Regions from separate parts of the Pantoea sp. CFCC18177 genome, predicted to be linked through region 1. Evidence: predicted binding sites of a transcription regulator. Region 1 holds the regulator's gene; each other region holds the start of a gene.
What was found. The regulator CRP, encoded in region 1, controls carbon source genes, mostly activating them, when cyclic AMP is high. The targets are predictions, from matches to a motif close to ATGTGANNNNNNTCACAT.
Positions count from the first base shown of each region.

Region 2: a site for CRP is predicted at 2,059-2,076, ahead of yrbN (protein YrbN). Genes of this name have one in related genera too.
Region 3: a site for CRP is predicted at 4,952-4,969, ahead of ACPUC8_RS02990 (NupC/NupG family nucleoside CNT transporter). Genes of this name have one in related genera too.
Region 4: a site for CRP is predicted at 1,819-1,836, ahead of ACPUC8_RS02805 (YfcZ/YiiS family protein). Genes of this name have one in related genera too.

Region 1 is NZ_JBNBPL010000028.1:45,899-53,705, forward strand. It holds gene argD (bifunctional acetylornithine/succinyldiaminopimelate transaminase) at 1-480, shown strand, start outside; gene ACPUC8_RS22120 (YccS/YhfK family putative transporter) at 481-2,556, opposite strand; gene crp (cAMP-activated global transcriptional regulator CRP) at 2,615-3,247, opposite strand; gene ACPUC8_RS22130 (OsmC family protein) at 3,536-3,940, shown strand; gene ACPUC8_RS22135 (phosphoribulokinase) at 4,014-4,883, opposite strand; gene ACPUC8_RS22140 (YheU family protein) at 4,945-5,163, opposite strand; gene ACPUC8_RS22145 (hydrolase) at 5,166-6,182, opposite strand; gene ACPUC8_RS22150 (LysE family translocator) at 6,243-6,845, shown strand; gene ACPUC8_RS22155 (LacI family DNA-binding transcriptional regulator) at 6,847-7,807, opposite strand, start outside.
Region 2 is NZ_JBNBPL010000007.1:125,509-133,315, reverse strand. It holds gene ACPUC8_RS09550 (SDR family NAD(P)-dependent oxidoreductase) at 1-28, shown strand, start outside; gene ACPUC8_RS09545 (DEAD/DEAH family ATP-dependent RNA helicase) at 93-1,979, opposite strand; gene yrbN (protein YrbN) at 1,996-2,052, opposite strand; gene nlpI (lipoprotein NlpI) at 2,156-3,040, opposite strand; gene pnp (polyribonucleotide nucleotidyltransferase) at 3,170-5,305, opposite strand; gene rpsO (30S ribosomal protein S15) at 5,616-5,885, opposite strand; gene truB (tRNA pseudouridine(55) synthase TruB) at 6,021-6,965, opposite strand; gene rbfA (30S ribosome-binding factor RbfA) at 6,965-7,372, opposite strand; gene infB (translation initiation factor IF-2) at 7,438-7,807, opposite strand, start outside.
Region 3 is NZ_JBNBPL010000002.1:189,171-196,977, forward strand. It holds gene ACPUC8_RS02970 (alpha-keto acid decarboxylase family protein) at 19-1,674, opposite strand; gene mgrA (L-glyceraldehyde 3-phosphate reductase) at 1,887-2,879, shown strand; gene ACPUC8_RS02980 (DUF2502 domain-containing protein) at 3,039-3,377, shown strand; gene ACPUC8_RS02985 (Nramp family divalent metal transporter) at 3,423-4,664, opposite strand; gene ACPUC8_RS02990 (NupC/NupG family nucleoside CNT transporter) at 5,034-6,224, shown strand; gene ACPUC8_RS02995 (LLM class flavin-dependent oxidoreductase) at 6,418-7,506, shown strand; gene ACPUC8_RS03000 (ABC transporter substrate-binding protein) at 7,506-7,807, shown strand, end outside.
Region 4 is NZ_JBNBPL010000002.1:155,504-163,310, reverse strand. It holds gene mlaA (phospholipid-binding lipoprotein MlaA) at 1-235, shown strand, start outside; gene fadL (long-chain fatty acid transporter FadL) at 323-1,570, opposite strand; gene ACPUC8_RS02805 (YfcZ/YiiS family protein) at 1,929-2,225, shown strand; gene fadI (acetyl-CoA C-acyltransferase FadI) at 2,541-3,851, shown strand; gene fadJ (fatty acid oxidation complex subunit alpha FadJ) at 3,851-5,980, shown strand; gene sixA (phosphohistidine phosphatase SixA) at 6,176-6,658, shown strand; gene smrB (endonuclease SmrB) at 6,705-7,253, opposite strand; gene prmB (50S ribosomal protein L3 N(5)-glutamine methyltransferase) at 7,410-7,807, shown strand, end outside.

The DNA.
Region 1 (7,807 bases):
CCCGACATCATCACCAGTGCAAAAGCGCTGGGCGGCGGTTTCCCGGTGAGTGCGATGTTGACCACCAACGAAATTGCCTCTGTGATGGCGCCAGGTGTGCACGGCACCACTTACGGCGGTAACCCGCTGGCCTGTGCGATTGCCGAAACCGCGCTGGATATTATCAATACACCAGAAGTGCTGAATGGCGTGGAAGCGCGTCGCCAGCAGTTCGTGGAAGGTCTGCAGGCCATCAACAGTCAATTTGAACTGTTCAGTGAGATTCGCGGCAAAGGTTTACTGATTGGTGCGGCGTTGAAACCGCAGTACGCCAGCAAAGCACGCGACATCCTCAATGCATCAGCCGCAGAAGGATTGATGGTGCTGACGGCGGGCACCGACGTGATTCGTTTTGTGCCTTCGCTGGTGATCGAGCCAACCGATATCGCAGAAGGCATGGCGCGTTTCGCCAAAGCCATTGAGAAGGTGCTGGCGGCGTAATTAACTTTTTGGCCGTAATACTTTGAGCCAGCGACCATGATGCGGTCGCTGGCTCCATGCCAGTGAAGAGATAGTGTGCATCACGTTCAGGTGTTGCAGGATGCGCTTCACATGCTGTTCCACAATCGTCACCGGCCCCTCATTCAGATTCTCCGGCGCTTCCAGAATGTTGCTGTCATTGCCTGGTCCATCGTATGCCAGCCGCTGCTGACAGCGTTGCAGCGCAATTTCACAGGATTGCAGATAACGCTCCGCCAGTTTCGGCGTCAGCATGGTGTGCTCACGTGCCAGAATCGTCATGGCGTTGAGATGCTCGACGATAAACTGACTGTGTGTTACCCACATGCGCATATCTTTCAGGTACTGCGCGTTGAAGCCCGGTTCGCTTGATGCCTGGTTAAGCGAGTTGAACAGCGCATTGTGCGCTTGGTTGACCTTCATGCGTTGGTACGCCAGCTTTTCCGGCGATTGTTCCGGCCCCAGCAGCATTCGCAACGCTTCCTGATAGGCTTCCAGCGCATCATGGGCGTTACTGCGTAGCAATCCGCTCTGCCACTGCGGCCACAGCCAGATCATGCCTGCAAACGCAATCAGACAGCCCATCAGCGTATCCATCATGCGCGGCAATAAGAACTGTGCGCCATTGAGCGACAGCAACTGTAAGGAATACACGGCGGTAACGGTGAAGCCAATCATCGACCAGCCATAATATTTGCGCGTCACCAGATAGCTGGCGAGGGTGATGGCCAGCATAAACAGTAAGGTGACCGATTCGGGTACGGCCAGTCGCAGTGAGGCCGCCGCAATCAGCAAGCCGGCAAAGGTGCCGAGCGCACGGTGCTGAATGCGCACCCGCGTGGCGCTGTAGCCATTCTGACTGACAAACATGATGGTCATCAGAATCCAGTAGGGCTTAGGAATGTTGAAGAACAGCGCGACTGCGCTGCCGAACATTAGCATCACCGAGATGCGTGCGGCGGTGCGTAAAGCGGCAGATTTCAATGACAGATAGCTGCGCAACGCGGGGAAGAACGGCAGACGGCGCTGACGATCCGCCATCAGGTCACGCGTGTACAACGGCTTCTGCGTGCGTAAGACGCGTGCGATACGGCTGAAGTGGTAGTAACAGAAGTTGCCGACCGGATTATCTGGGTGCTGGCGCGCGATTTTTTCCAGCGCCCCGAGTGGCTTCTCCATATGGAAGCGCTCCGGCAACTGATGATAGAGAATCGCATCGGCGAGGATGCGCAGGCGCGCGGAGATGGTTTTCGCATTCCAACGGATCACCGCCTCAGCGTGGCTCTGCTCGACCAGCTTTTGCACCTCTTCCGGCTGATGCAGGCTCACCGAAATGTGTTCCTGTAAATCCAACGCCACCTGAAACGCTCGCGTCAGACGCTTATGGCTGTTATCGCGGTTGGCCGAGAGCATATGCATCTGCTGATAACAGGTGGTGATCAGATCGACGGCTTTTTGCTGGCGTGCCAGTAGCGGCGGTAACGCTTTTTCAGGATCGGTGAGTTGCGTCAGCAGCGTGTATTTCGCATCACAGTAATCTGCCAGTTCGCGATACAGCAGGCTCAGGGTTTCACGCATCGGCTGCTCTTTCCACAGCCAGAACCAAAACCAGTTAAACAGGCCGTACCAGAACGTACCGCCGATATACAGCAGCGGCGGCACCCAAACCGGCATCCTTCCAACCAGGCTAAGGCTAAAGATGGCGGCAATCAGGGTGGCTGGCAGCAAGCGGCCATGTAACGGGCTAATTTCACCGGTGACACCAATCAGCAGCGGCAGCACAAACAGTATGAGCGGCAGCGGAATCTGATAATCCGTGAGCAACTGGATCGAAAAACTGCCGATGGCAAACAGCGAACCGCCGACAATCAGACGTTTGAAAAAGCGTTTATGCGGGGTATCCAGACCGGCCATGTTGCAGCAGGCAGGCACTAATGAGAACAACAGGCCTTTTTGCAGATCGCCAAACAGCCAGCCAAGTGCCACAGGCAGGCACAGCACCAGCGTTTGCCGCAGGGCGTAGTTGACCTCAGGATGATAGATGATTCGGCGCCACATCAGCTCATCGCAAACAAAAACGGCGCGATGTTGCCATCACGCCGTGGGTGATAAGAAATTAGCGGGTGCCGTAAACGACGATGGTTTTACCGTGTGCGGAGATCAGGTTCTGATCTTCCAGCATTTTCAGGATGCGCCCCACGGTTTCGCGTGAGCAACCCACGATCTGACCAATCTCCTGACGGGTGATTTTAATCTGCATCCCGTCTGGGTGAGTCATCGCATCTGGCTGTTTGGCCAGATTAAGCAGTGTTTGCGCGATACGGCCCGTCACATCGAGGAAGGCAAGGTTGCCCACTTTCTCGGAGGTGATTTGCAGACGACGCGCCATTTGCGACGAGAGTCGCATCAAAATATCCGGGTTTACCTGAATCAGCTGACGGAATTTTTTGTAGGAAATTTCAGCCACTTCGCAGGCAGTTTTGGCACGTACCCAGGCACTACGTTCCTGACCTTCTTCAAACAGGCCGAGTTCGCCGATGAAATCTCCCTGATTGAGGTAGGAGAGGATCATCTCTTTGCCTTCTTCATCTTTGATCAGAACCGCAACGGAACCTTTCACGATGTAGTACAGCGTTTCCGCTTTCTCACCCTGATGGATGAGCGTGCTCTTTGACGGATATTTGTGAATATGGCAATGGGACAGGAACCATTCGAGTGTAGGGTCTGTTTGCGGTTTGCCGAGAACCATTCGCTATTATCCTCTATTGTAATCGTGCCCAAAGCACAGGGGGCAGTTTTCCCTGTCAGGCGGTGTAATCGTCGAGCGTTTTATTTCCGGGTGATTCTTAAGCTACGCTTTTGATTCTTCCCGCCTTCGTCTGTTACGACGAAAATATTTTCAGCACTGTTTGTAGCACAGCTTTTGCAAGCTGTCTTCTGTTGTCTCGCTTCAGCAACAGGCGGAAGAGTCTGGATTGCTGTTTATCAACTGAAAGCGTACTCTGGCGGCAAAATAGCCACTTCAGGAGAAAGAATAATGCAGGCACGAGTGAAATGGGTGGAGGGGTTAACCTTTCTCGGAGAATCCTCATCTGGCCATCAGGTATTAATGGACGGTAATTCAGGGGATAAAGCGCCGAGTCCAATGGAGATGGTTCTGATGGCGGCGGGCGGCTGTAGCGCGATTGACGTGGTGTCTATCCTGCAAAAGGGCCGTAATGATGTGGCCGATTGCGAGGTGAAGCTCACGTCTGAACGCCGTGAAGAAGCGCCACGTATTTTTACCCACATCAACCTGCATTTTATTGTCAGCGGCAAAGCGTTGAGTGATAAAGCCGTGGCCCGCGCGGTTGATCTCTCCGCTGAGAAGTATTGTTCGGTGGCGATCATGCTGGGTAAAGGTGTGGAAATCACCCACAGCTATGAAGTGGTAGAGTTGTAATCCTACTGTCGCGGCGCGATTTATCGCGCGGTGTGATGCACGCCTTACATCGTGCCGCTACAGAAATTCTGGATTATTCAATCCGTTTACCTTCGATCAGCCGTTGCACCAGCGGTGTCATGATCAATTCCATCGCCAGCCCCATTTTGCCCCCCGGCACCACCAGCGTATTCATGTGTGAAATGAACGAGCCCTGAATCATTGCCAGCAGGTAAGGGTAGGCAATCCCCTCCAGACCACGGAAATGGATCACCACAAAACTTTCGTCGAGTGAAGGGATCTCACGTGCGGCAAACGGGTTGGAGGTATCCACGGTCGGCACGCGCTGGAAGTTGATGTGGGTGCGAGAGAACTGCGGCGTGATGTAGTTGATATAGTCCTCCATCGAACGCACCACCGAATCCATCACCGCTTCACGAGAATGCCCACGTTCGCTGGTATCGCGCACCAGCTTTTGAATCCACTCCAGGTTCACAATCGGCACCACACCCACCAGCAGATCCACATGCTCTGCCACGTTATGCGGTTGCGTCACCACACCGCCGTGTAACCCTTCATAGAACAGCACATCGGTGTTGTCCGGCAGCGGCTGCCATGGCGTAAAGGTGCCCGGCACCTGATTCCACGGCACCGCTTCATCATAGGTGTGCAAATACTTGCGCGATTCGCCCTGACCGGTTTTTCCGTAGTGCTTGAACGTCTGCTCTAATAAACCAAAGTCATTGGCTTCGGGGCCAAAGTAGCTAATGTGACGACCCAGATCGCGCGCCTTACGGATCGCCATGTCCATCTCTGGACGGGTGTAGCGATGGAAGCTGTCACCTTCCACTTCCGCAGCGTGCAGATCAAACTGCTGGAATATTTTACGGAAGGCGAGGCTGGTGGTGGTGGTACCGGCTCCGCTGGAACCGGTAACGGCAATGATTGGATGCCTGGCTGACATAACAGAACTCCCTGTGAGGTCCGGCGATGAGCATTGTTACCACGAATTGCCGCGCGGTGCATTAACCGCGAAAATCTCGCGCTGGCATGATATTCACTGATTCATGCAGTTCAGACCACACCAGCACGACTTCTCCGCGTTCCAGTTGGCGGCGCACATCGGCCACCTTCTGCGCCAGGCTGCGCTCCTGCTCGCCGTAATCGGTGCCTTCACGTAACACGAAGGTTTCAATCAGGTTTTCCAGCGTTGTCACTTCAAGTTCTTGCCAGGGAATAATCACGATCACACATCCAGATAGGTTGAAAGCCAGTCAGGCACACGCTGTTCCAGCCACATTTTCGGCTTCAGCAAGGTGCCGCCGACAAAACCAACATGACCGCCTTGTTGCGTCAGCTGATATTCAATGGAGGGTGACAGCTGTTCTGGTTGCGGTATCACTGCATCGGTCATAAACGGGTCGTCTTTGGCGTGAATGACCAGCAACGGCTTGCGTACGCCGCTGAGCAGCGGCATGGCGCTGGCACGTCGATAATAGTCATTGGCATCCAGAAAACCGTGCGCGCGTGCGGTAATCGCATCATCGAACTCACGAATGCGGCGAAAGGCGCGCAGCTGGCTCAGTTCCACCGGCAGCGTGCCGGGCCAGGCCAGCAGTTTACGCGTGGCATTCTGTTTCAGCTTAGTGAGCAAATAGTGCTGATAGAAGCGCGAGAAGCCGGCATCCAGCTTTTCGCTACAGGGTTCAAGGGCAAAGGGGGCCGAAATCGCAACGGCGGCATCAACCAGAGCATCGTTGCCCTGCATGCCCAGCAAATAGGCCAGCATATTACCACCGAGTGAAACGCCCACCGCAGCAGTCGGAACCGTACCCCATTCGCGCTGGAGCCAGTGCAGGAAAAAGGTGGCGTCTTCAGTCTCACCTGAGTGGTAAATGCGCTGCAGGCGATTGGGTTCCCCACTGCAACCCCGGAAGTGCATCACCACTGCCAGCCAACCGCGAGCCTGGCAGGCCTGCATCAGGCCGTGGGCGTAGGGGCTATGGAAGCTGCCTTCCAGGCCATGGAACATCACCATGCGCGGTTTGTGGCGCGCCTGTGCGGGATCCTCGCTCCACGCGAGATCGACAAAATCGCCGTCCGGCAGGTCAAGGCGCTGCCAGTGCGGACGTAACGAGACGCGCCGCCGCAGAATGCGCGGCAGCAGTGTTTGTAGATGCGCGTTACTGAATCCGCGCAGCGGTGTAAAGCGCTCGCCGTCGGGGCGATCAAAATAGCTTGGGTAAAGGCTTGTCTGATGCATAAGTCGCTGATAGCTTCGATGGGTTGTCCGCTTTACTGGGTGAGGAGCACCCGAATATACATGGAACTGAGTCTTTTTTTATCAATGTTGGGCTTTCTTTGGGTCGCTGCCATCACGCCAGGCCCCAATAATATGTTACTTACCGCCTCAGGTGCTAATTTTGGCTTCCTGCGCACCATTCCGTTGCTCATTGGTATCATGATTGGTATGCAAGTCATGTTGCTGATGGTGGCATTTGGTATCGGTGGTCTCATCCTGCTTTATCCTTCTCTGCATCTGGTGCTGAAGATTGCCGGTAGCCTCTACTTACTGTGGCTGGCGTGGAAAATCGCGACTGCTGAGTACGAAAAGCTGGAGACGGAAGACGCCAGCGTGAAGCAGATGCCATTCTGGCAGGGCGGATTGCTGCAACTGATCAACCCTAAAGCCTGGTTGATGGCATTGGGTGCGGTCGCCAGCTTCAGCCTCGCAGGCGATGCTTACCTGCATTCGGTGATAGCCATCAGCATCGGCATGGCACTGGTCAATGTGGTATCCGGTGTAATCTGGATGGGGTTTGGTTCGATGATTGGCCGCCTGCTGCGCAGCCCGCGCGCGTGGAAAATCTTCAACCTCGCCATGGGAGTATTGACGGCCGCCTGCGTGCTGTTGATTTGGCGTTGAGTCAGCTGGAGGCGCGTTCCACGCGCTTCCAGGGTAGCACCTCGCGCACTACCTCACTTTGCGGCTGGCGGATGCGGTTCAGTAACAGCTGAACACTGCGCGCCCCCAGCCGGTTCATCGGTTGTTCAATGGTCGTCAGCGGTGGGTTGAGGCTGCTGGTAAACGGAATACCATCAAATCCCACCACCGCCAGATCTTCCGGCACGCGCAATCCGGCCTCCAGCGCGGCATGGATCACACCGACGGCCAGCACATCCGACACCGCAAACACCGCGTCTGGCCGTTCCGGGTGCAACAACAACTCCCGCAGCGCAGCGCTTCCCGACTCGCACGAAATGTTTTCAGCATAGGCCACGCCGCCCCAGCTCAGTTCTAACTGCTCCAGCGCCTCACGGTAGCCACTCTCTCGCTGATGGGAATAGAGGTAGCGCATATCGCAATTCACCAACGCAATGCGGCGACGGCCTTTACTGGCCAGGTAACGCACGGTTTCAAAGGCGGCTTCATTATTATCGATGGTGACGCTGGAGGCCGGGATCGACGGATCGTATTCTGCGCACTGCACCCAGGGCGCATCACCAATCATACCTTTCAGCTCCTGTAGGCAGGCGGCAGCGTCCATGGTGATCACGCCATCCACCACTTTACCACTCAGCAACGCCAGGTAAGCGGCTTCCCGGGGTAACTGCGAGGCCGAATTGCACAACAGGATGTGATAACCCTGTGCCTCGGCTTCAGCTTCAATGCCTTGCACCACGCGTGAACAGAAGGGATTGGTGATGTCTGAAATTAACACCAGTAACATATGGCTTTGCGCGGTACGCAGCTGACGCGCCAGCAGATTGGGTTGGTAATCGCAGTGCTCAATGGCCGCCAGCACCTTTTCACGCGTGTCCGGTCGCACACCGGGATGATGATTTAACACCCGTGATACCGTGGCTTTTGATACGCCAGCGAGATGC
Region 2 (7,807 bases), on a different contig from region 1:
GCGAGTGCTGATTGCTGGCGGTGTGTAAAATTTAGTTTACGCAATAAAAAAGGGACGCCGAAGCGTCCCTTTTATTTTTAAGCGATTAACGCTTATGCGTCACGACGACGTGGTGCAGCAGCGCCGTCTTCACGACGTGGAGCACGACCGCCATCACGGCTGAAACGTCCGCCTTCACGACCACCTTCACGGCGCTCAGAGAAGCGACGCGGTGCGCCTTCACCACGAGGTGCGCCATTGCCACGACGCTCGCCATCACGGCCAGCAGGACGACGATCGCTACGCTCATGTACTGGCGCATCACCCATCAGCTGCATATTCATCGGCTTGTTCAGAATACGCGTGCGAGTGAAGTGCTGCAGAACTTCGCCCGGCATGCCTTTCGGCAGTTCGATAGTTGAGTGAGTACCAAACAGCTTGATGTTACCGATGTAACGGCTGCTGATGTCGCCTTCGTTAGCAATCGCACCAACAATGTGACGAACTTCAACACCATCATCACGACCCACTTCAATGCGGTACAGCTGCATTTCGCCAACGTCACGACGTTCGCGACGTGGAGCGCCATCACGGTCACCACGGCTTTCGCGTGGACCACGAGAGTCACGTGAATCACGACGGTCATCACGATCGCGGAATTCACGACGTGGTGGACGCGGTGCTTCTGGTGGCAGAATCAGTGGACGTTCGCCCTGTGCCATTTTCAGCAGTGCTGCGGCCAGTGTTTCGATATCCAGATCTTCGCCCGGCTGCATTTTGCTCAGCAGTGCGCGGTACATGTCCAGATCGCTGCTTTCCAGCTGTTGCTGTACTTTTGCGGCGAACTTAGCCAGACGACGCTCACCCAGCAGTTCTGCGTTTGGCAGCTCAACTTCTGGAATGGTCAGCTTCATGGTGCGCTCGATGTTACGCAGCAGACGACGCTCGCGGTTCTCAACGAACAGCAGTGCGCGACCCGCACGGCCAGCACGGCCGGTACGACCGATACGGTGAACGTAAGACTCTGCGTCCATCGGGATGTCGTAGTTAACCACCAGGCTGATACGCTCAACGTCCAGACCACGAGCTGCAACATCGGTGGCGATCAGGATGTCGAGACGACCATCTTTCAAACGCTCCAGCGTCTGCTCACGCAGTGCCTGATTCATGTCACCGTTCAGCGCGGCGCTGTTATAACCACTGCGCTCCAGCGCTTCGGCCACTTCCAGCGTAGCGTTTTTGGTACGCACGAAGATGATAGCCGCATCGAAATCTTCCGCTTCCAGGAAACGCACCAGCGCGTCAGTTTTACGGCCGTAGGCGGTCCAGTAAGACTGAGAGATATCAGGACGCGTAGTCATGCTTGACTGGATACGCACTTCCTGTGGATCTTTCATGAAGCGCTTAGTAATACGACGAATCGCTTCTGGCATGGTAGCGGAGAACAGCGCAGTCTGATGACCGTCTGGAATCTGCGCCATGATGGTTTCAACGTCTTCGATGAAGCCCATACGCAGCATTTCATCCGCTTCGTCCAGCACCAGGCCACGCAGGTTAGACAGGTCTAAGGTGCCACGTTTCAGGTGATCCAGCAGACGGCCAGGCGTACCCACAACAACCTGTGGACCCTGACGCAGTGCACGCAACTGCACGTCATAACGTTGGCCGCCGTACAGGGCCACGACGTTAACGCCACGCATGTGTTTAGAGAATTCGGTCATGGCTTCAGCAACCTGAACAGCCAATTCGCGAGTTGGAGCCAGCACCAAAATTTGCGGTGCTTTAACAGATGGATCAATGTTGTTCAGCAGCGGCAGGGAGAATGCCGCCGTTTTACCACTACCGGTCTGCGCCATACCCAGCACATCACGGCCCGCCAGCAGGTGAGGAATACACTCAGCCTGGATTGGGGATGGCTTAACGTAGCCCATGCCGTTCAGTGATTCGAGGATGTCAGCGTTCAGGCCAAGGTCAGAAAAAGTGGTTTGAATATCAGTCATGTAGTACACGTGCCTCTTAGATTGCGGCGGCCAGTCTACATAACTCGTCGTGAAAATTTTCAGTCATTTTCATCAAAAAGTGTGAACCGGCTCAAATTAGAAGTTTTGACGAACAGAAAAGCCCTCACCTTGAAGATGATGACTTTACAAGAATTCAGGCAAAAAAAGTTCGTCAGCTATTGCTGGTCAGATTCTGATAAATCGTCTTGTGTCTGGCCGAGTTGCGCCAGTTCCAACAATGCGTATCGGTGCTCAACAAAGTTGTTAACGTTGTTAGCCACCGCCAGTTTGAACAACGCTTTCGCGTCGTCCTTCTCCCCCAGACTTAGGTAGTACTTACCTAAATAGAAGTTGGTTTCACTGAGATGTTCAGCGAGCGAGGTGTTATCCGTTGCGTCCGCCTTGAGACGTTCCATCAGCGTTTTTTCACTGATGTCACCAAGGTAGAACTCGACAATATTCCATCCCCATTGGTCCCGGACCGCTTTGTCGTGGCGCTGTTGTAGCGCGACTTTTGCCTTGTCTGCATCCATATCGCTTTCAACGAGATAGAGCCAAAGGCTGCGGAAAGGATCGTTAGGATCGTCTTGATAAAACGCCAGCAGATCATCTTGCGCTAACTTGTATCGACCGCCGTAATAGAGGGCGATACCACGGTTTAAATGCGCATAGTTGTAAGTTGGATCAAGCTCAAGTACAGAATCAAACGCTTCATAGGCAGCATCAAAATTGCCTGCCTGCGTTAGATATATACCAAGGTAGTTAAACACCTCGGGCATATCTGGTCTTATAGACAGCGCTTGCGAAAAATCGTTCCGCGCTAATGCCCTCAGACCCAAACTATCATACAACACTCCGCGCTCATATAATAGCTGTGCGCGTTCATCATCGGTGAGGGCACGACTGGCAAGAATTTGTTCCATGCGCGCCAGGATCACCTCTTGCTGCAGTGTGGGCTGCAAAGGTACTGCCAGAACTTCGTTCTTACGCCAATTGGAGTTGCTGCATCCTGCCAGCGTGATAGCTGTCGCAACAAAACACCAGCGCAAAAAAGGCTTCATTTCCCACTCCCGAATACAAACATTGGGATAACCATCCTGTCATCCGCCTGCTGTGCACAAGGATTCCCGCCCTCGCGATGATCCAAACACCTCTCCCCGCAATGCAGGGAGAGGCCAATCAGTAAACGCTTACTCGGCGTCAGGTGCATCAGTCGCGGCAGTGGTTTCTTCCGCTGGTTTCTGCTCTGTCGCTTCTTTGATGCTCAGGCGTACGCGTCCCTGACGGTCCACTTCCATCACTTTCACTGGAACTTCCTGACCCATCTGCAGGTAATCGGTCACTTTCTCAACGCGCTTATCAGCGATCTGAGAAATATGTACCAGACCTTCTTTACCGCCGCCGATGGCCACGAAGGCACCGAAATCAACGATACGCGTCACTTTACCTTCGTAGATACGGCCGACTTCGATTTCAGCGGTAATCTGCTCGATACGACGAATCGCTTCTTTCGCTTTGTTGCCGTCGGTTGCAGCGATCTTCACGGTGCCATCATCTTCGATTTCGATGGTGGTGCCGGTTTCTTCGGTCAGAGCACGGATAACAGAACCGCCTTTACCGATGACATCTTTGATCTTGTCTGCGCTGATCTTGATGGTGTAAATGCGGGGCGCGAACTCAGAGATTTCCTGACGCGGCGTGCTGATAGCCTGTTCCATCACGCTCAGAATGTGCAGACGCGCGCCCTTAGCCTGATTCAGCGCCACCTGCATGATTTCGCGGGTGATACCTTCAATTTTGATATCCATCTGCAGTGCAGTGATACCGTCGCGGCTACCCGCAACTTTGAAGTCCATATCGCCAAGGTGATCTTCGTCACCCAGGATATCGGACAGAACCACGAAGTTTTCGTCTTCTTTAACCAGACCCATCGCGATACCGGCTACGGCCGCTTTGATTGGTACACCTGCATCCATCAGCGCCAGAGAAGCACCGCACACAGACGCCATTGAAGAAGAACCGTTGGATTCGGTGATTTCAGACACTACGCGAACGGTGTATGGGAACTCTTCCTGCTTAGGCATCACTGCCAGCACACCGCGCTTAGCCAAACGACCGTGACCGATTTCACGACGCTTAGGTGAGCCAACCATACCGGTTTCGCCCACGGAGTACGGAGGGAAGTTATAGTGGAACAGGAAGCTGTCAGTGCGCTCGCCCATCAGCTCGTCCAGGCTCTGTGCATCACGCGCGGTACCCAGGGTAGCGGTAACCAGCGCCTGCGTTTCACCACGAGTGAACAGCGAAGAACCGTGAGTACGTGGCAGTACGCCAGTACGCACGTCCAGACCACGGATCATGTCTTTTTCACGACCATCGATACGCGGCTCACCACGGATGATGCGGCTACGCACAACACTTTTCTCAAGGTCATGAACGATGTCAGCGATTTCAGCCGCATCCAGCGACTCATCTTCCGCTTTTAATGCAGCGATGGTGGCATCTTTAACCACACCAACCTGAGTGTAACGCTCTTGTTTATCAGTGATGCGGTAAGCATCGCTGATACCGGTTTCAGCTAATGCCGCAACACGTGCAATCAACGCATCGTTGGCTGGCTCTGGCTGCCAGTCCCAACGCGGTTTGCCTGCTTCAGCAACCAGTGCGTTAATGTTTTCGATAACAACCTGCTGCTGATCGTGGCCAAACACCACTGCGCCCAGCATCTGATCTTCAGTCAGAATTTCAGCTTCAGATTCAACCATCAGAACCGCGTTCTGCGTACCTGCAACCACCAGGTCCAGACGAGAGGTTTTGATCTCATCAGCGGTTGGGTTCAGAACGTACTGGTCATTGATATAACCAACACGTGCAGCACCGATAGGGCCGTTGAATGGCAGGCCTGACAATGCCAGTGCAGCAGAGGCACCAATCATCGCAACGATATCTGGGTTGACCTGAGGGTTAACGGAAACAACGGTAGCGATAACCTGCACTTCGTTGATGAAACCTTCCGGGAACAGAGGACGAACTGGACGGTCAATCAGACGGGAGATCAGAGTTTCGCCTTCGCTTGGACGGCCTTCACGACGGAAGAAGCTACCCGGGATACGACCAGCAGCGTAAGTACGCTCCTGATAGTTAACCGTCAGCGGGAAGAAATCCTGACCTGGTTTGGTTTTTTTCTGGCCAACAACGGTAACGAATACCGCAGTGTCGTCCATGCTCGCCATTACTGCTGCAGTGGCCTGGCGCGCCATCATGCCGGTTTCCAGCGTGACGGTATGCTGACCATATTGGAATTTGCGTACGATCGGGTTCAGCAAAATTTAAGTCCTTAAATTCGAGGGGCAAGCCCATTTTGGCTCGCCGGGATTTACCGATCTTTAGTTGCATCCTCGCGACTAATGACAATCTTCAACCGCTCTGGCGGTAAAGCCTCTCATTAGCCGCGCGAAACGCTGCAAGCAAAGATCACTCTCAGCAACAATACATGAGTTTGGTACGGATTGCTGCGGATTGCTCGAAAAAAGGGGCCATAAAGGCCCCCTTTTCGCGAAACTCGCACAAATCTGATCGTCAGATGCGGTTTTCTGCATACTGCATGCACTACATCGTTGATCAGATTCTTCAGACTTAGCGACGCAGACCCAGGGTTTCGATCAGGCTGGTGTAGCGAGCAACGTCTTTACGCTTCAGGTAGTCCAGCAGCTTACGACGCTGAGATACCATGCGCAGCAGACCGCGACGGCTGTGGTGGTCTTTCTTGTGCTCAGAGAAGTGACCCTGCAGGTGGTTAATCTGAGCAGTCAGCAGAGCAACCTGAACTTCAGTTGAACCGCTGTCGTTAGCACCACGACCGAATTTAGCAACGATCTCTGCTTTAGCTTCTACGCTTAGAGACATAATAAACTCCAGATAAAAAAATGAATGTATGGGTGCCGATCTCTAATTCAGCAGCCCGCTTTAAAAGCCGCGCTATTCTACTCTTCGCCCGATAGCAACGCAAATGCGTCGTAAAGGCTAAAGCCTGTGTTTCAATTAGGCGGGAAACTCAACCACCAGACGACGCGGTGCGACACGCCCATCATCCGCGATTTCAGCCATACCAATGAATTTGTGACCATCACCTTCCGTGACACGCACCAAACCCTGTTCAGGCGCATTCGCCACCTGGACCGGCATACCTTGTTTGAAAAAGGCAGCCACAGAAGGGAGCAAATTCACGATGGGAAACTCTTCTGCCGGGCTGTCCATCGGTAACAGCAAGGCGTCCAGAGAGGTGTAATCCGGCGTTTCAGTGGCATTAACTGCAGCGGCCATCTCTTGCAGCTGTTCCAGCGTGATCATTCTTTCAATCGGATATCGTGCCACCTGCAAACGGCGCAGCATAATCACATGCGCACCGCAGCCGAGCTTTTCACCCAAATCATCGATGATGGTGCGGATGTAAGTGCCTTTGGAGACATGAATCTCCAGCTCCAGTTCATCGCCTTCCCAGCGAATAAACTGCAGTTCGAATACACGGATGGGGCGTGCTTCACGCGGAACAGTAATGCCTTCGCGCGCATACTCGTACAGCTTACGACCCTGATACTTGAGTGCGGAGAACATGGTCGGCACCTGCATGGTGTCACCACGAAAGCTCTCCAGCGCATCGTCCAACATCGCCTGGTTAAAGGTCACCGGGCGTGTTTCGACGATATTACCATCGGCATCTGAGGTATCCGTGCGCTCACCCAATCGTGCAATCACACGATACCGTTTATCCGAATCGAGCAGAAACTGCGAGAACTTGGTCGCTTCACCGAGACAAACTGGCAACATGCCGGTTGCCAGGGGATCCAGCGCGCCGGTGTGGCCCGCTCGATTAGCATTAAACAGGCGCTTCACTTTCTGCAGAACATCATTAGAGGATGCACCCTGATGCTTATCCAGCAAAAACACACCGTGGACGTCGCGACCGCGACGACGAGGACGACTCATCAGTCCTCCTTGTCATCTTCCGCCGGGCTTTCACCACGACGCTCAACATCACTCTTGATAACGTTGCTGACGAGGTTAGACATGCGCATACCTTCAATCAGTGAGTTGTCATAGAAGAAGGTTAACTCCGGCACGATACGCAGACGCATCGCTTTACCTACCAGAATACGGATATAACCTGAGGCTTCTTTCAGCGCTTTCAGGCCATTTTTTACCGCATCTTCGTCCTGATCATTCAGGAAGGTTACGAACACTTTGGCGTAAGCCAGATCGCGTGACACTTCCACGCCAGAGACGGTCACCATCATGCCAAGACGCGGATCTTTGATTTCGCGCTGCAGGATGATAGCGATTTCTTTTTGCAGTTCCTGAGATACGCGCTGTGGGCGGCCAAATTCTTTTGCCATTTTTCTTTCTCCCAAATAATTCGGGAGGCCAGAGGCCTCCCAAATTGCAACACATCAGATAATAATCAATCGATGGTGCGTTTAATTTCAATCACTTCAAAGACTTCGATCATATCGCCAACACGAACGTCGTTGTAGTTCTTCACGCCGATACCACACTCCATGCCATTACGCACTTCGTTGACATCGTCTTTAAAGCGACGCAGAGATTCCAGCTCGCCTTCGTAAATCACCACGTTGTCGCGCAGAACGCGAATCGGGTTGTGACGTTTGATGTTGCCTTCGGTGACCATACAGCCTGCGATAGCGCCGAACTTCGGTGACTTGAACACGTCGCGTACTGCAGCCAGACCGATAATCTGCTGTTTGAACTCTGGCGCCAACATACCGCTCATTGCCGCTTTAACTTCGTCGATCAGATTATAGATGACGGAG
Region 3 (7,807 bases), on a different contig from region 1:
TGTATAGAGGCAATTTTCCTAAACCTGCCCGCTGTTGCGCTGATGCAGCGCGGCAGTGACCTTACGCAGCAGAGGTGGCAGGTCTTGTTTCTCCATCACCACTTCCACCAGCGTCAGCCGGCGATTCAGCATTAATTGCTCCATCACCGCCGTCAGTTGCACCGTCTCACTCACCCGCCAGCTTTGTGCCTGACACTGCACACTCATGGCGTGCGGCAGCGCGGTCCAGTTCCAAGGGGCAATGTCGTTGTAGCGCTGTTCAGCACCGTGAATCGCCCGTTCAACCGTGTAGCCGTCATTATTTAACAGGAAGATGATCGGCTGTTGCCGGTCACGCTGCATCGAACCCAACTCCTGAATAGTCAGTTGCGCTGAGCCATCACCGATGATCAGGATGACGCGGCGCTCCGGCTGCGCGGTTTGCGCCCCGAAGGTCGCTGGTAGAGTATAGCCAATCGATCCCCATAACGGCTGCACCAGCAGTTGCGCGCCCTGTGGTAAACGCAGCGCTGCCGCGCCAAACGCCGCCGTGCCTTGGTCGGCCAGGATAATATCACCCGGCTGCAGGAAGCGCTGCATCGCCTGCCAGAATGCACGCTGACTGATTACCGCATCATCAGGTTGCTCATTTTCTTCGCAGGAAACGTGGTCGGCCAGCGCCCAGTGTGCGCAGTGACGTTGATAAATCGGCAGCAACACCGCCAGCGCCTGTGCCATGCTCAGCGGTGCAAAGCGTTCTCCGCCCACCGTGGCGTGGAAGGGTTGCAGGTCAATCACGCGTTCTGCAGGCAGATGCTGAGTGAAGCCAGCAGTTAAGGTGTCGGTAAAGCGCACGCCGACACACAGCGTCACATCGGTCTCTTCAATCGCACGGCGTACCGCTTCACTGCTGCCCTCCGCGGCGTAAGTGCCAACATAGCCCGGCTGCTGCTCATCCAGTACACCTTTGCCCATTAATAAGGTCGCGGCGGGAATAGCGCGTAGCTGGCGCAAGGTTGTGAGTGTTTTTTGCAGTTGCCAGCGTGCCGCGAGGAAGTCCGCCAGCAAGGCGACACGCTGCGCGGGCGCCAGAAGACGTTCAGCGGCTGCTGCAAACGCTGCAACAGCGGAATCGTCTGGTGTTGCTGAAGAAGGTAAATCGACGAGTTCAACCTGTGCGGCCGCCACGTCGACCGCCAGCAATAAATAGCCAGGCCGGTGATGATGCAGTGACTCGGTGATAACACGATCAATTTCCGCGACGGCATTCTCCGCTGTCAGCACCGCGCTGGCGACGCTGACCTCCTGTGCCATACGCAGGAAGTGATGGAAGTCGCCATCGCCTAAAGAGTGATGCACACAATGCCCCTGCTGCTGGGCTCGGCTGGCGGGAGCGCCCACAATATGAATGACAGGCACATACTCTGCAAAGCTGCCCGCAATGCCATTTATTGCGCTGAGTTCGCCCACGCCAAAAGTGGTGAGCAAGGCGGCGGCACCGTTGCAGCGTCCATAACCATCTGCCGCGTAGGCTGCGTTTAACTCATTGGCGCAGCCGACCCAGGCGATCTCAGGGTGTTCGATTACGCTGTCGAGAAATTGCAGGTTGTAATCGCCGGGTACGCCAAACAAGTGACGGATGCCAGCAAGCTGTAAACGGTGCAGTAAATAGTCGCCAACAGTGAGAGTTTTCATCGACAGCTCCTTCTTAAGGGAATAATCGAAGTATCAGCAATGTGGCTGAATTGGCGAGATTTTCACCATCAGCGCGCTGTGATTTGTGGCAAGCAATCGTTACGACGACAGAAAATTCTGTAAGTTGCGATCTTCGGCCCGTTTCGGCTTAGTGTAAACGCATACACTGCTATGCTGATGTCACTTTCTCCCCTTTGAGACAGGAACGCTGCATGTCTATTTTTCCCCATCCCGACCGTTATCAACAGATGCAATATCGCCGTAGTGGCCGTACCGGCATGAAGCTGCCCGCGATTTCGCTGGGTTTATGGCATAACTTTGGCGACAGCACGCGCGTCGATAACAGTCGTGAACTCCTGCGCCACGCCTTTGATCGTGGCATCACTCACTTTGATCTCGCCAATAACTATGGTCCGCCTCCGGGTTCCGCCGAGTCCAATTTTGGCCGTATTCTGCGCGAAGATTTTGCCGGACTGCGTGATGAACTGGTGATCTCGACCAAAGCGGGTTACACCATGTGGGATGGCCCGTATGGCGATTGGGGATCACGCAAGTATCTGGTTTCCAGTCTCGATCAAAGCCTGAAGCGTATGGGGCTGGAGTACGTCGATATCTTCTATCATCACCGTCCTGATCCAGAGACACCGCTGGAAGAGACCATGCGCGCGCTGGATCACTTGGTGCGTCAGGGCAAAGCGCTGTATGCCGCCATTTCCAACTATCCTGCCGATAAGGCCGCTGAAGCGATCGCCATTTTGCGTGACCTTGGTACGCCATGTCTGATCCACCAGCCAAAATACTCCATGTTCGAACGCGCCCCTGAAGAGCAAGGCTTGCTGGATGTGCTGGGAGACAATGGTGTCGGCTGCATCGCCTTCTCTCCGCTGGCGGGCGGTGTGTTGACTGACCGCTATCTACAAGGCATTCCAGAGGATTCACGCGCTGCCAGCGGCAGTAAATTCCTCAATGAGAGCCAACTGACCCAAGAGAAAATGGAGAAGGTGCGCAAGCTGCAGGCTATCGCGCAGCAGCGTGGGCTGAAGCTGGCGCAAATGGCGCTAAGCTGGGTGCTGCGTGATGAACGTGTGACTTCCGTGCTGATCGGTGCCAGCAAAACCGCGCAAATCGATGATGCTGTTGAGATGTTGAGCCAGCCGGTGCTAACGCAGGATGAGATTAATGCCATCCACGCCATTTTAGTGTAAGCGCTTCCCCACCCGGTTCAGGCCGGGTGTTTTCCGCAGCAGATAATTCTCAATTCAGATTTCCCTCAACCTTTTCAGACTCATTCTCAAGGCATGGTTGGTCCGATGTGGCAGACTAGCGCAACGGTGGCAGTGATAAGCTACTGAAAAGGAGAAGTAATGAAACGAGCTATTTTGTTTGCCGCGTTGCTGGCATCTTTATCCCCGTTGGCAATAAGCACAGCACATGCCGATAGCCTGACTATTCGCACACCCGGCGTGACGTTACATCTCGGCGACCGTGACCGTCGCGGTTATTACTGGGATGGTGGACGCTGGCGTGAACCGCGTTGGTGGAATGACCGCTACTCATACAATGAACGCCGCTGGTGGCGACACGATGAATGGCGACGCCACAAAGAGTGGGAGCGTGAACATCGCTGGCACGAGCGTGAACGCCGCGCACACTGGCGACACGACCATCGGCCGCCACCGCCACCCCCTCCTCACTGGCGTTAAAAAAATCCCGGCCTCAGAGCCGGGATTTTTCATTTTGCGGTTGGCTTACCAGCCGAGCGCTTCGCCCACCAGTAAGTAAAGATTCAACGCCACCACCAGTACCACAATCAAGCGCCCCGCGTTCTGCATCAGGCGTGAATTCACCATCTCATCGCCCATCAACTCACGGTTGCCAGTAAAGGCAAGCAGCGGAATCAGCGCCAGCGCAATACCAAAACTGAGCAGCACCTGGCTCATTACCAGAATGCGGGTGGGATCCCATCCCGCCCAAATCACAATAAAGGAAGGCAACATGGTGATGGTACGACGCAGCCACAGCGGAATGTGGAAACGGATAAAGCCCTGCATTACCACCTGCCCCGCCAGTGTACCGACAACGGTCGATGACAAACCGGCGGCGACCAGGCTCAGGCCAAACACGATAGCCGCCGCTTTGCCCAGCAGCGGTTGCAGCGTCAGGTACGCCTGGTCGAGATCGACAATACTGGTGTGGCCGCTAAAGTGGAAAGCCGCAGCGGCAGTGGCCATCATCGCCAGATTGACAAAGCCCGCGATAGTCATGGCAATCGCGACATCGAGTTTGGTCGAAGAGTAGCGATCGGCTTTGCTGCCAATATTCCCGTGTTGTGTCAGTGCGGAATGGAGATAAATGACATGTGGCATGATGGTGGCACCTAACACACCTGCCGCCAGGAATACTGCATCTGATGTCGGCAGCGAAGGCAACGCCATGCCGGTCACTAACTCACTCACTTTCGGCTGCGAGAAAAACAGCTCAACGATATAGGCCGCGGCGACAAACAACAGCAGGCCGCCAATCACTAATTCCAGCGGTTTCTGACCACGGTTTTGCAACATCAAAATCAAATAGGTGGCGACACCGGTCAACACCGCACCTTGCAGCAGCGAAATCCCCAGCAGCAGCTTAAAGCCGAGCGCCGCACCAATAAATTCAGCGAGGTCTGTCGCCATCGCGATGATCTCTGCCTGCACCCAATAGAACCACACCGCCGGGCGCGGGAAACGATCGCGAATGTGCTCAGCCAGGTTTTTGCCGGTAGCGATGCCCAGCTTGGCGGACATCAGCTGAATCAGCATCGCCATCACGTTAGCCCAAACCACCACCCACAGCAGCTTATAGCCGTAGGCCGCACCGGCCTGGATGTTGGTGGCGAAGTTACCGGGATCGATATAACCGATCGCCGCGATGAAGGCAGGGCCCAGCAGCGCGAGCTTGATTTTTCTGGCTCCGCGAGCGGCGCGCTCAGCGGTGCGGCTTTCTGACATAGTGTTGACCCTGTCCTAACGCTTGATGACCCTCACAGATTACGGGGCCAGCAAGGCAAGTGAAATATGGTTATCGTTATCGTAGTAATAGATGGTGCTATGAAGTATAGCCATTGCTATACCTTGCGGTAAAGCCAGTTCTTGCCAAAATGTTTGCAACAGGAATCACTCTACTCTCGGGTTATTTTATAGACAATGTTTTTGTGGATATTTCTTGTAACGGATTTGTGAAGAGGGTGTGAGCGGTGAGACTATTCTTAGAAATATGTCGATACCGAATACTTATAATGTGGTTTAGATCTCGTTTTTAAGTAACGCGTTACATAGAATACGCAACAAAATACAACCCTCCTCAAATTTGGAGCCGACATGTCCCATATTTTGCACTTTCTTTTGGCATTAGTGGTGGTAGCCGTACTGGCCTTGCTGGTCAGTCACGATCGTAAGAGTATCCGTATTCGCTACATCGTACAGCTTCTGGTGATCGAAGTTTTGCTGGCGTGGTTCTTCCTTAACTCTGAAGCGGGCCTCGGCTTCGTGAAAGGGTTTGCCGGTCTGTTTGACCATCTGCTGAAGTACGCCGCAGAAGGGACCAACTTCGTGTTCGGTAACATGAATGAGAAAGGCCTCGCCTTCTTCTTCCTCAATGTTCTGTGCCCGATTGTGTTTATTTCCGCGCTGATCGGTATTTTGCAGCATTTCCGTATCTTGCCATGGGTGATCCGCGGCATCGGTACCGTGCTGTCTAAAATCAATGGCATGGGCAAACTGGAATCCTTTAACGCCGTAAGCTCTCTGATTTTGGGACAGTCAGAAAACTTCATCGCCTATAAGGATATCCTCGGCAAGATGTCACAGCGCCGCATGTACACCATGGCAGCGACCGCTATGTCGACTGTATCGATGTCAATCGTCGGTGCTTACATGACCATGCTGCAGCCAAAATATGTGGTTGCTGCGCTGGTGCTGAACATGTTCAGCACCTTTATTGTCCTGTCGCTGATTAACCCCTACCGCATCGACAGCGAAGAAGACCTGCAGTTGCAGGACCTGCATAAAGGTCAGAGCTTCTTTGAAATGCTGGGTGAATACATCCTTGCTGGTTTCAAAGTGGCGATTATCGTTGCCGCGATGCTGATTGGTTTTATCGCGCTGATTTCTGGTCTGAACGCCCTGTTTGACCTGATCTTCGGCATCAGCTTCCAGGGTGTGCTGGGCTACGTGTTCTACCCGTTTGCGTGGGTGATGGGCGTGCCGTCCAGCGAAGCGCTGCAAGTCGGCAGTATCATGGCGACCAAACTGGTTTCAAACGAATTCGTGGCGATGATGGATCTGCAGAAAATTGCCGGTCAGCTGTCACCGCATGCCGAAGGCATCCTGTCTGTGTTCCTGGTCTCCTTCGCTAACTTCTCGTCTATCGGGATTGTGGCGGGTGCAATCAAAGGTCTGCATGAAGAGCAGGGTAATGTGGTTTCTCGCTTTGGCCTGAAACTGCTGTACGGTTCAACCCTGGTGAGCGTGCTCTCTGCCGCTATCGCCGGGCTGGTTCTGGCCTTCTGATAGTTTGGGCGAGCTTCGGCTCGCCCTTCTCTTCTTAATTATTCCTATCTGTTATAACCCCATTTTCAACCCGCAATCACCGCGCCAACCGCTGCTTCCCCGCTAATTGCAAATCCTTTGCACAATATTGAATTTCCTTCCCAGCCACCTGCCCCCGTAGCTTTTCTCCATGACCTCACATCAGGAGAATCGTATGAGCATTCAATTTCTTGGCATGATTGGCCACCGCCTCGCTTCAGAAATCATCCCGGCCAGCGGCCCGCTGTTCGATAAAGACTACATCGCTCGCTTTGCCCGCGCCCATGAAGAAGCCGGTTTTGATCGTATCCTGGTCGGCTATTGGTCCGATCAACCCGACGGTTTTTTGGTCACGGCCCACGCTGCGGCCCACACCTCGACATTGAAATTCCTGCTGGCACATCGCCCTGGTTTTGTCGCACCAACGTTGGCCGCGCGTAAGCTGGCCTCGCTGGATCATCTCACCGATGGCCGCCTGGCGGTGCACATCATCAGCGGTGGCAGCGATGTAGAGCAGCGCCGCGATGGGGATTTCCTGAATAAAGCCGAACGCTATGCACGCAGCGATGAGTTTCTGACCGTGTTGAAACAGAGTCTGGAATCTTCACAGCCCTACGATCATCAAGGTCAGTTCTATCAGGCTGAACAGGCATTTTCGGCGATTAAACCGCTGCAGAAAAAACTGCCGGTCTATTTTGGTGGTTCATCGCAGGAAGCGATTGATGTTGCGGCGCGCCACGCCGACGTATTTGCACTGTGGGGCGAGCCATTAAAAGGGGCTGAAGAGACGGTGCGCAGCGTGCGTGCCGCTGCGGCTCAGCAGGGACGTGAAATCGACTTCAATATTTCCTTCCGCCCGATTATCGGCAAAACCGAGAAGGAAGCCTGGGAGCGTGCCGAGCATATCCGCGAAACGGCCGAAAAACAGCTGCGCGAAACCGGCTTTGCCTTTGGTAAACCCAAACCGCAAAGCGTGGGTGCGCAACGCCTGCTGGCCGCCGCGAACGAAGGGGATCGACTGGATAAGGTGCTGTGGACCGGCGTGGCCAAACTGGTTCAGGGCGGCTACAACTCTACCGCGCTGGTCGGCACCGCCGATCAGGTCTCTGATGCGCTGCTGGACTACTATCGCCTTGGTATTCACAGCGTGTTAATTCGCGGCTTCGATCCACTCAATGATGCGGTGGAGTATGGTCAGGAACTGATTCCCCTGACGCGTGAAAAAGTGGCCGCGCATACTGCTGCGGTTAAAAGGAGCGCCTGATGCGGTTGGCTGCCCTGTTTGCCGGTGTTGCACTGGCGCTATCTGCGCTTAATCCGTTGTTGGCGGCGGATAAAGTCACCCTGCGCTTAGGCGATGTGAAAGGCGATCGTTTTGCCGCGCTGAAAGCCTCTGGCGAGCTTAATAACCTGCCTTACGATCTCAAACTCACTGCTTTCGATTCCGGCGCACCCGTGCAGGAAGCACTGAATGCTGGTGCGCTTGACGTCGGCTTTACCGGCGACCTGCCGTTCCTGTTTGTCTATGCCGCTGGCGCGCCGGTTAAAGCCGTGGGCGCCTGGCA
Region 4 (7,807 bases), on a different contig from region 1:
CTGGCTGACCTGGCCGATGTCGATCGGTAAATGGACTCTGGAAGGCGTGGAAACGCGCGCGCAGCTGTTGGATTCCGATGCCATCCTCAAGCAGCAGCAAGATCCTTACAGCTTTATTCGTAATGCTTACTTCCAGCGTAATGACTTCCTTGCCAATGGCGGTAAGTTGAAACCGGAAGAAAATCCGAACGCCAGCGCGATTCAGGACGATTTGAAAGACATCGATTCACAATAAAAATTATGGCGACTTTTATAGTCGCCATTTTTTTATCCTAAAAAAACGGCGACATCACTGTCGCCGTTGTTCATAGCAATGCTGATATTAGAACTTGTAGTTAAAGTTCGCGCCGTATAGCCAGGCTTTACCTTCGGAATTAAAGGTGTAAGGACCTTCTTTCACGGTGACTTTCTGGCCGTGCATATAAGAAATACCGAGGTCGACTGACGCATCCTCGTTGAAGGCGTATGAAGCACCTGCGCTCAGCCACAGACGGTCCTGATCAGGGATGGAGATGGAACGCTTATCAGCCGGAACTGGGCTGTCATCAAAGGCGATACCGGTACGGAAGGTCCAGTTATCGTCGTAGAAGTAAGTGGTACCCAGCGCGATGCGGTAAGCATCATGGAAACCTTCATCTTTTTGGAACAACGTCTGGCCGCTGCTGCCGGTGGCTTTCAGCTCCTGGAATTGACTCCAACTGGTATAGGTCAGGCTGTAGTGGACCGCCCATTGTGGCGCCACTTTATGCCAGCCCGAGACTTCCCACATTTCTGGAAGATTTAAGGTCAAAGCGCCAGGAATGGTTGACCCACCAGTACCGCCAAATGCTACAGGCAGGTCGTTTTTATAATCACCATTAAAGTCTACTTTTACTTTTGAGCGATAAGTGAAGCCAAAGCGGTTGTTTTTATCCACTTCATATAAAATACCGGCATTCCAGCCATAGCCCCATTCATCCCCCTTGAGATGAGCAACTTGTGTGTCAGCTGGGATGCCAGAAGCTGCTCCAGCTTCCCCCGCATAACGTTCGATTTTCGCTTTGGCGTATACCGCATCAAAGCCTACACCGAAGCTGAAGTGCTCATTCAAACGATAAGCCGTGCTAAGGTTAAAATTGCCAGTCATCAGGTCGGTTTTACCACCGTATGCGCCCGCGGTGTAACCGTCATTAAACTCCGTCGCCAGACCATAGTTGGAGGTGACGGATGCACCAACCCACCACTGATCGTTAATTGGGTGAACGTAATGGAGGTTAGGGATCCACTGATTCGGTGCGATGTTTTTCGCATTGAGGCTGTTGCCTGTTGGGCTCTGACCGCTGATATCCACTTCAGGATCAATATAAACAGCGCCGATGGAGAACGAAGGACGATCCATCAATGCCATGGTCGCGGGGTTGCGACTGGCGGATGCAGCGGTATCGCCCATCGCACCTTCACCCGAATATGCACGACCTAAACCAATTGCTGAGAATTCATTAAGTTGAAAGCCTGCGGCGTAAACATGGGAAGAGACGAGCGCCATTGCAGCTGCCACAGCTGACTTTGCAAACAGGTTCTTATGGTTCATGACCACAACCTCATCTAGATTTATTATTAAACGTTGTTACGTCGCGTAACAAAGGACGGCGGATTGTAGGGACTGACGACAAAGACACATATCAGACCAGTGCGACGAGTATAGGTCCGACCTGTGTATTTGTTGCAATATTGTTTTTTAAATATTTCCAATTTGATCGACAAAATCAGATCTGCTTAACAAAATCTTGTCGATGCCTCTCCAGCATAGCGGTCAAATTTGTTTTGGATCAATTTTTAGTGTGATATTCGTCACTTAGCTGCTGAGAGATAGATGCCAGGGCCCGTGGAGCGTACACTTTGCAATAGAAAATGATCCGATTGTGTCGATTTATCGTCAGGAGAGAGCAATGACTGATGCCATTAAAAAATGCAGTGCTAACGAAACCGCAGCTTGCTGCTGTGTCGATGTCGGCACTGTGATGGACAATACCGATTGCACGGCCAGCTGGTCGGGCGTGTTTGCAGACCGCCATGCGGCGGAGGCGATGCTGGCGCACCTGAGCGACAAAGCTCGCCAGGTTGAGTCCGAACCTTGTGATATTCGCGCAGACTTTGTTGAAGAAGCGGCTGCTGTTCGTCTCAATATCGATTTCACCTTTGCCTGCCAGGCCGAGACGCTGATTTTCCAGCTCGGCTTACGTTAATCCTGCGGCTGCCGGCAGCCCTCTCGGCAGCGTTATACCCTTAATACTTCAAGCTACATGTGCGTTGGCTACGTGCATTCACCTCAGTCACTTACTTCAGTAAGCTCCCGAGGATTCATGCACTTGCCGCCTTCCTGAACCAAGAGTAGGCCCCATGAGGGGAGTCGAATTATTTTGGGTATATTTCTTTTTCGTGTCTTCCCTCGCACTTTTTTTCTTCTGTTATTGGCGACTTAGCAGCACCTGGTTAACACTGATGATCAGGTCAGACCTGTTTGGCAATGATGCTACGGTCGTAAATTACAGGTGAGTGCAATGAGCAAAGCGCAGCCGCTGCTGACGCGTCAGGGCGAACGTATCGCCATAACCCACGGATTACGTACACCTTTTGCTCGCCAGGCGAGTGACTTTCATGGCATCCCAGCACTTGAGCTGGGGCGCATGGTGGTGTCTGAACTCATGGCGCGTAGCGAATTACCGGTCGAGGTAATCGACCAACTGGTATTTGGTCAGGTGGTACAGATGCCGGAAGCGCCAAACATTGCGCGTGAGATCGTGCTGAGTAGCGGGTTGAGTGTGCACACCGATGCTTACAGCGTTAGCCGGGCTTGCGCCACCAGTTTTCAGGCCGTGGCCAATGTGGCTGAAAGTTTAATGGCGGGCACCATCGATGCCGGGATTGCAGGTGGAGCCGATTCATCCTCCGTTTTGCCGATAGGGGTCAGTAAGACGCTGGCGCGTGCGCTGGTGGATCTCAATAAGGCCCGCACCTTTAGCAAGAAGCTGCAAATCTTACGTCGTCTGCGCCCACGCGACCTCTTACCGGTGCCACCGGCCGTTGCGGAGTATTCCACCGGTTTGCGCATGGGTGACACCGCCGAGCAGATGGCGAAAACCCATGGCATTACCCGTGAACAACAAGATGCCCTTGCACTGCGTTCTCATCAGCATGCGGCCCGCGCCTGGCAATCTGGCGTACTGGCGCAAGAAGTGATGCCCGCTTTTGTGCCCCCTTGGAAAGCCCCGATCGAACAGGATAACAACATCCGTTTCAACGCCAGTGCCAGTGATTACGCCAAACTGCGTCCAGCCTTTGATCGTCGCCATGGTACGGTGACCGCCGCCAACAGCACGCCACTGACCGATGGCGCAGCCGCGGTGATTTTAATGCGTGAAGGCCGCGCGCGTGAGTTGGGTATTCCGCCATTGGGCTATTTGCGCAGCTATGCCTTCACCGCCATTGATGTCTGGCAAGACATGCTGCTGGGTCCTGCCTATGCGTCCCCGCTGGCGCTGGAGCGAGCAGGCATCACCCTCAACGATTTGACGCTGATTGATATGCACGAAGCTTTTGCCGCGCAAACGCTCGCTAATCTGAAAATGTTCCGCGATGAACGCTTTGCCCGCGAGGTGCTGAATCGACCGCATGCCTTGGGTGAAGTCAATGAAGAACGATTCAACGTGCTGGGGGGATCGATTGCCTATGGTCATCCATTTGCTGCCACGGGCGCACGTATGATCACCCAAACGCTGCAAGAGCTAAGGCGTCGCGGCGGCGGGTTGGGGTTGGTGACCGCCTGCGCGGCGGGCGGATTAGGTACCGCGATGGTTCTGGAGGCTGAATAATGAGCGAGTCCGCTTTCCATTTACATATGCGCCTCGACCATGTTGGGGTGATCACCATCGATGTGCCGGGCGAAAAGATGAATACGCTCAAGGCCGAGTTTGTCCCGCAAATTAAAGCCGTGCTGGCAGAGGCGCGCAGTAATCCGCAGCTGGCGGGCCTGGTGCTGATTTCCGGTAAAAGCGATAACTTTGTGGCGGGTGCGGACATCAGCATGATCGCGCAGTGTCAAACGGCAGAAGAGGCGGAAACCCTGGCACGACAGGGGCAAGAGGTGATGGCAGAAATTGCGGCCTTACCCTTCCCGGTAGTGGCGGCGATACACGGTGCCTGTCTGGGGGGCGGTCTTGAACTGGCGCTGGCCTGCAGTGCGCGTATTTGCACGCTGGATGACAAAACCCGGTTGGGGCTGCCCGAGGTTCAGCTGGGCCTGCTGCCAGGTTCCGGCGGCACACAGCGCCTGCCGAAGTTAATTGGCGTGCCACAGGCGTTGCCGTTAATACTCAGTGGTAAGCAACTGCGCGCGAAGCAGGCATTAAAGCTGGGTGTAGTAGATGACGCCGTTCCGCAATCGATTCTGCTGGAAACCGCCATTGCACGGGTACACAAAGGTCGTATTTCGCGTCGTGAGTTATCACGCCGCGATCGGCTGATGCAGGCACCGCTGATGCGTTCATTATTATTCTCGATGGCAAAGCGCCAGACGGACAGTAAAACCCAAGGCAACTATCCCGCAGCAGATCGTATTCTGCAGGTGGTGCGCGTGGGGCTGGAGCAGGGGAGCGACGCCGGTCACGCTGCTGAAGCTCGCGCATTTGGCCAGTTGGCCATGACCCCTGAATCGGCCGCGCTGCGCAGCCTGTTCTTTGCCTCAACCGCATTAAAGAAAGAAGCGATGGCTGATGCAGAACCGCGCACGCTGAAGCAGATTGGTGTGCTGGGTGGCGGATTGATGGGGGGCGGCATTGCCAGCGTAACGGCGATCAAGGCCGGTTTACCGGTACGTATCAAAGATATCAACCTTAACGGCGTCAATCACGCGTTGCAATATAGCTGGGATCTGCTGAGCCAAAAGGTGAAACGCCGCCAGTTAAAAGCGGCTGAACGCCAACAGCAGATGGCGCGCATTAGCGGCGGAACGGACTATCAAGGTTTTAGCCAGCGCGATCTGGTGATCGAAGCGGTGTTTGAAGACCTGGCGCTTAAGCAACAGATGGTGGCGGAAATCGAAACACAGTGTCAGCCGCACACCATTTTTGCCTCTAATACCTCCTCGCTGCCGATTGGCGACATCGCGTCAAACGCGCAGCGCCCGGAGAATGTGATTGGTCTGCATTACTTCAGTCCGGTCGACAAAATGCCGCTGGTGGAGGTGATCCCGCATGCTGGTACTTCCGCCGAGACTATCGCAACCACGGTGCAGCTGGCTCGTCAGCAGGGAAAAACCGCGGTGGTAGTGGCCGATCGCCCTGGCTTCTACGTTAACCGTATTCTTGCACCCTATATAAATGAAGCAATGCGTTGCCTGCTTGAAGGTGAGCCGGTGGATCATATCGACCGCGCATTAGTGAAGTTTGGCTTCCCAGTGGGGCCGCTGCAGCTGCTTGATGAAGTGGGCATTGATGTGGGCAGTAAAATCAGCCCCATTTTGCAACAGGCCTACGGTGCGCGGTTCAGTGCACCCGATGCGGTAAATGCTATCCTGGCGGATGGCCGTAAAGGGCGTAAAAACCAAAAGGGGTTCTACCTTTACAGCGCTTCACGCTGGCCGGGTAAACGCAAAGTGGATCATTCGATTTATGCGTTATTGAACGTCAAACCGCAGGCGAAGCAGAGCGAAGAGCAGATCGCACAGCGCTGTGTGATGATGATGCTGAATGAAGCGGCACGCTGTCTGGATGAAGCGGTGATCCGCAGTGCCAGAGATGGCGATATGGCGGCCGTATTTGGCATCGGTTTTCCGCCGTTTTTGGGCGGCCCGTTCCGCTATATGGATCAGCGTGGCGTGCTTGACATCGTCAACACATTACGCGCATTAATGCAGCAACAGGGCGACCGTTTTGCGCCCTGTGACGCTTTGATGGCAATGTCAGAAGCGCAAACGAATTTTTACACTTCTGCACAATCATGAATAGGCGCACAGATTCAGCGGGTTAGAAATGGGGCTGTGCAACAGGTGGCGCGGCACCATTCTGAGATATGCTTATTTAATAAACAACCGGTTGACTATACTGAAGCCATTGGGGTAAAACACACCGTTCATTCGCAGAATGAAGCGTCTGGTGCTGTGGTACCCGACGATATCGACAAACAACAGCGGTGCTTTATGCAAGTTTTTATCATGCGTCACGGCGATGCAGCTCTGGAAGCAGCAAGTGATTCGGTACGCCCTTTAACAATCTGTGGCTGTGATGAATCACGCCAGATGGCGAGCTGGCTGAACGGCCAGGCGCTGGATATCGAACGAGTGTTAGTGAGCCCCTATCTGCGTGCTGAGCAAACGCTCGCCACAGTCCGTGAGGCGCTGACGTTACCAGAAGGGCAGGATGTGTTGCCGGAACTGACGCCAGGTGGTGATCCGGGCATGGTGGCCTGTTATCTGCAGGCACTGGCGCAGCAGGGTGTTAAATCGGCGTTGGTGATTTCGCATCTGCCGCTGGTGGGGTATCTGGTTTCAGAACTCTGTCCGCAGGAAGCGCCACCGATGTTTGCGACTTCCGCGATAGCCTACGTGAACTTTAATGCAGATGCCTGTGAAGGCAAGCTGGAGTGGCAGGTCAGCCCGTCAAAACTGGCCAAAGCGATGTAAATTCGCCAATGCAATGGGCCGCAATCGCGGCCCTTTCCTTTTCTGCTCACGGCAGTTCCGGCGGTTGCCACTCTTCCACTTCAATCAGCACCAGTAACGCTGCATCTCCGCCAAAAAGCTTAGGTGCTTGATGAAACGCCATCACATGCGGATGTTGTGCCAACCACAGTGGCGTTTGCTGCTTGAGAATATGCTTGCCGTGCCCGGTCATGACACTGGCACAGAACAAGTGTTCACGCCGGCAGGCGGCAATCAGCGCACCCAACTCCTGTTTAGCCTGCTGCTGTCTCAACCCGTGCAAATCGAGAAAAATCTCGGGCGTGTAGTCGCCGCGTCGTAACTTCTTCAATTCATAGTGGCTGACATCCGCACGCACATAGCGCATCGGCCCATCGCTGGAGAGAAGAGGCTGAAATTCATCTGAAAAGTAATGGCTGTTATCGGCCTGCTCGGAAAGCAGCCTTTTCAACGGTACTTCGCGAGTTTTCACCACCGGTTTATGCACGATGGTGTCTTGTTTCAGCTTACGCGTTCCGCTCATTAATTCACGAAACAGCGCCTGATCGTCCTGGTTTAGCGGTGTCTTCTTACTCATGGCTCGGCAATGGGTTAAAAGGCTGGTTAACAGCCGGTGGCATACCTTAACGCGGTGCGTTAACAAATGTCAGCTTTTTCGCCTCGCTGCGCTGAATTCTGCCCGGCTTCGTGGCAAACTATCCGCCGATTGATTTTAAGGCCTGCGGAGGGCTACGTGGACAAGATTTTCGTCGATGAGGCAGTGAGTGAACTGCACACCATTCAGGATATGCTGCGCTGGGCTGTCAGCCGTTTTTCGGCGGCAGGCATTTGGTACGGCCACGGCACGGATAATCCCTGGGACGAAGCAGTCCAACTGGTTCTGCCGACGCTGTGGCTGCCGCTGGATATTCCCGAAGATATGCGCCACGCACGTCTCACCGCCAGTGAGCGTCATCGCATTGTTGAACGCGTGATTCGTCGCGTTAACGAGCGTATTCCGGTGGCCTACCTCACCAACAAAGCCTGGTTCTGCGGCCATGAGTTCTATGTCGACGAGCGCGTATTAGTGCCGCGTTCACCGATTGGTGAGCTGATCGAAAACCGTTTTGCCGGGCTGATTAGCCAGCAACC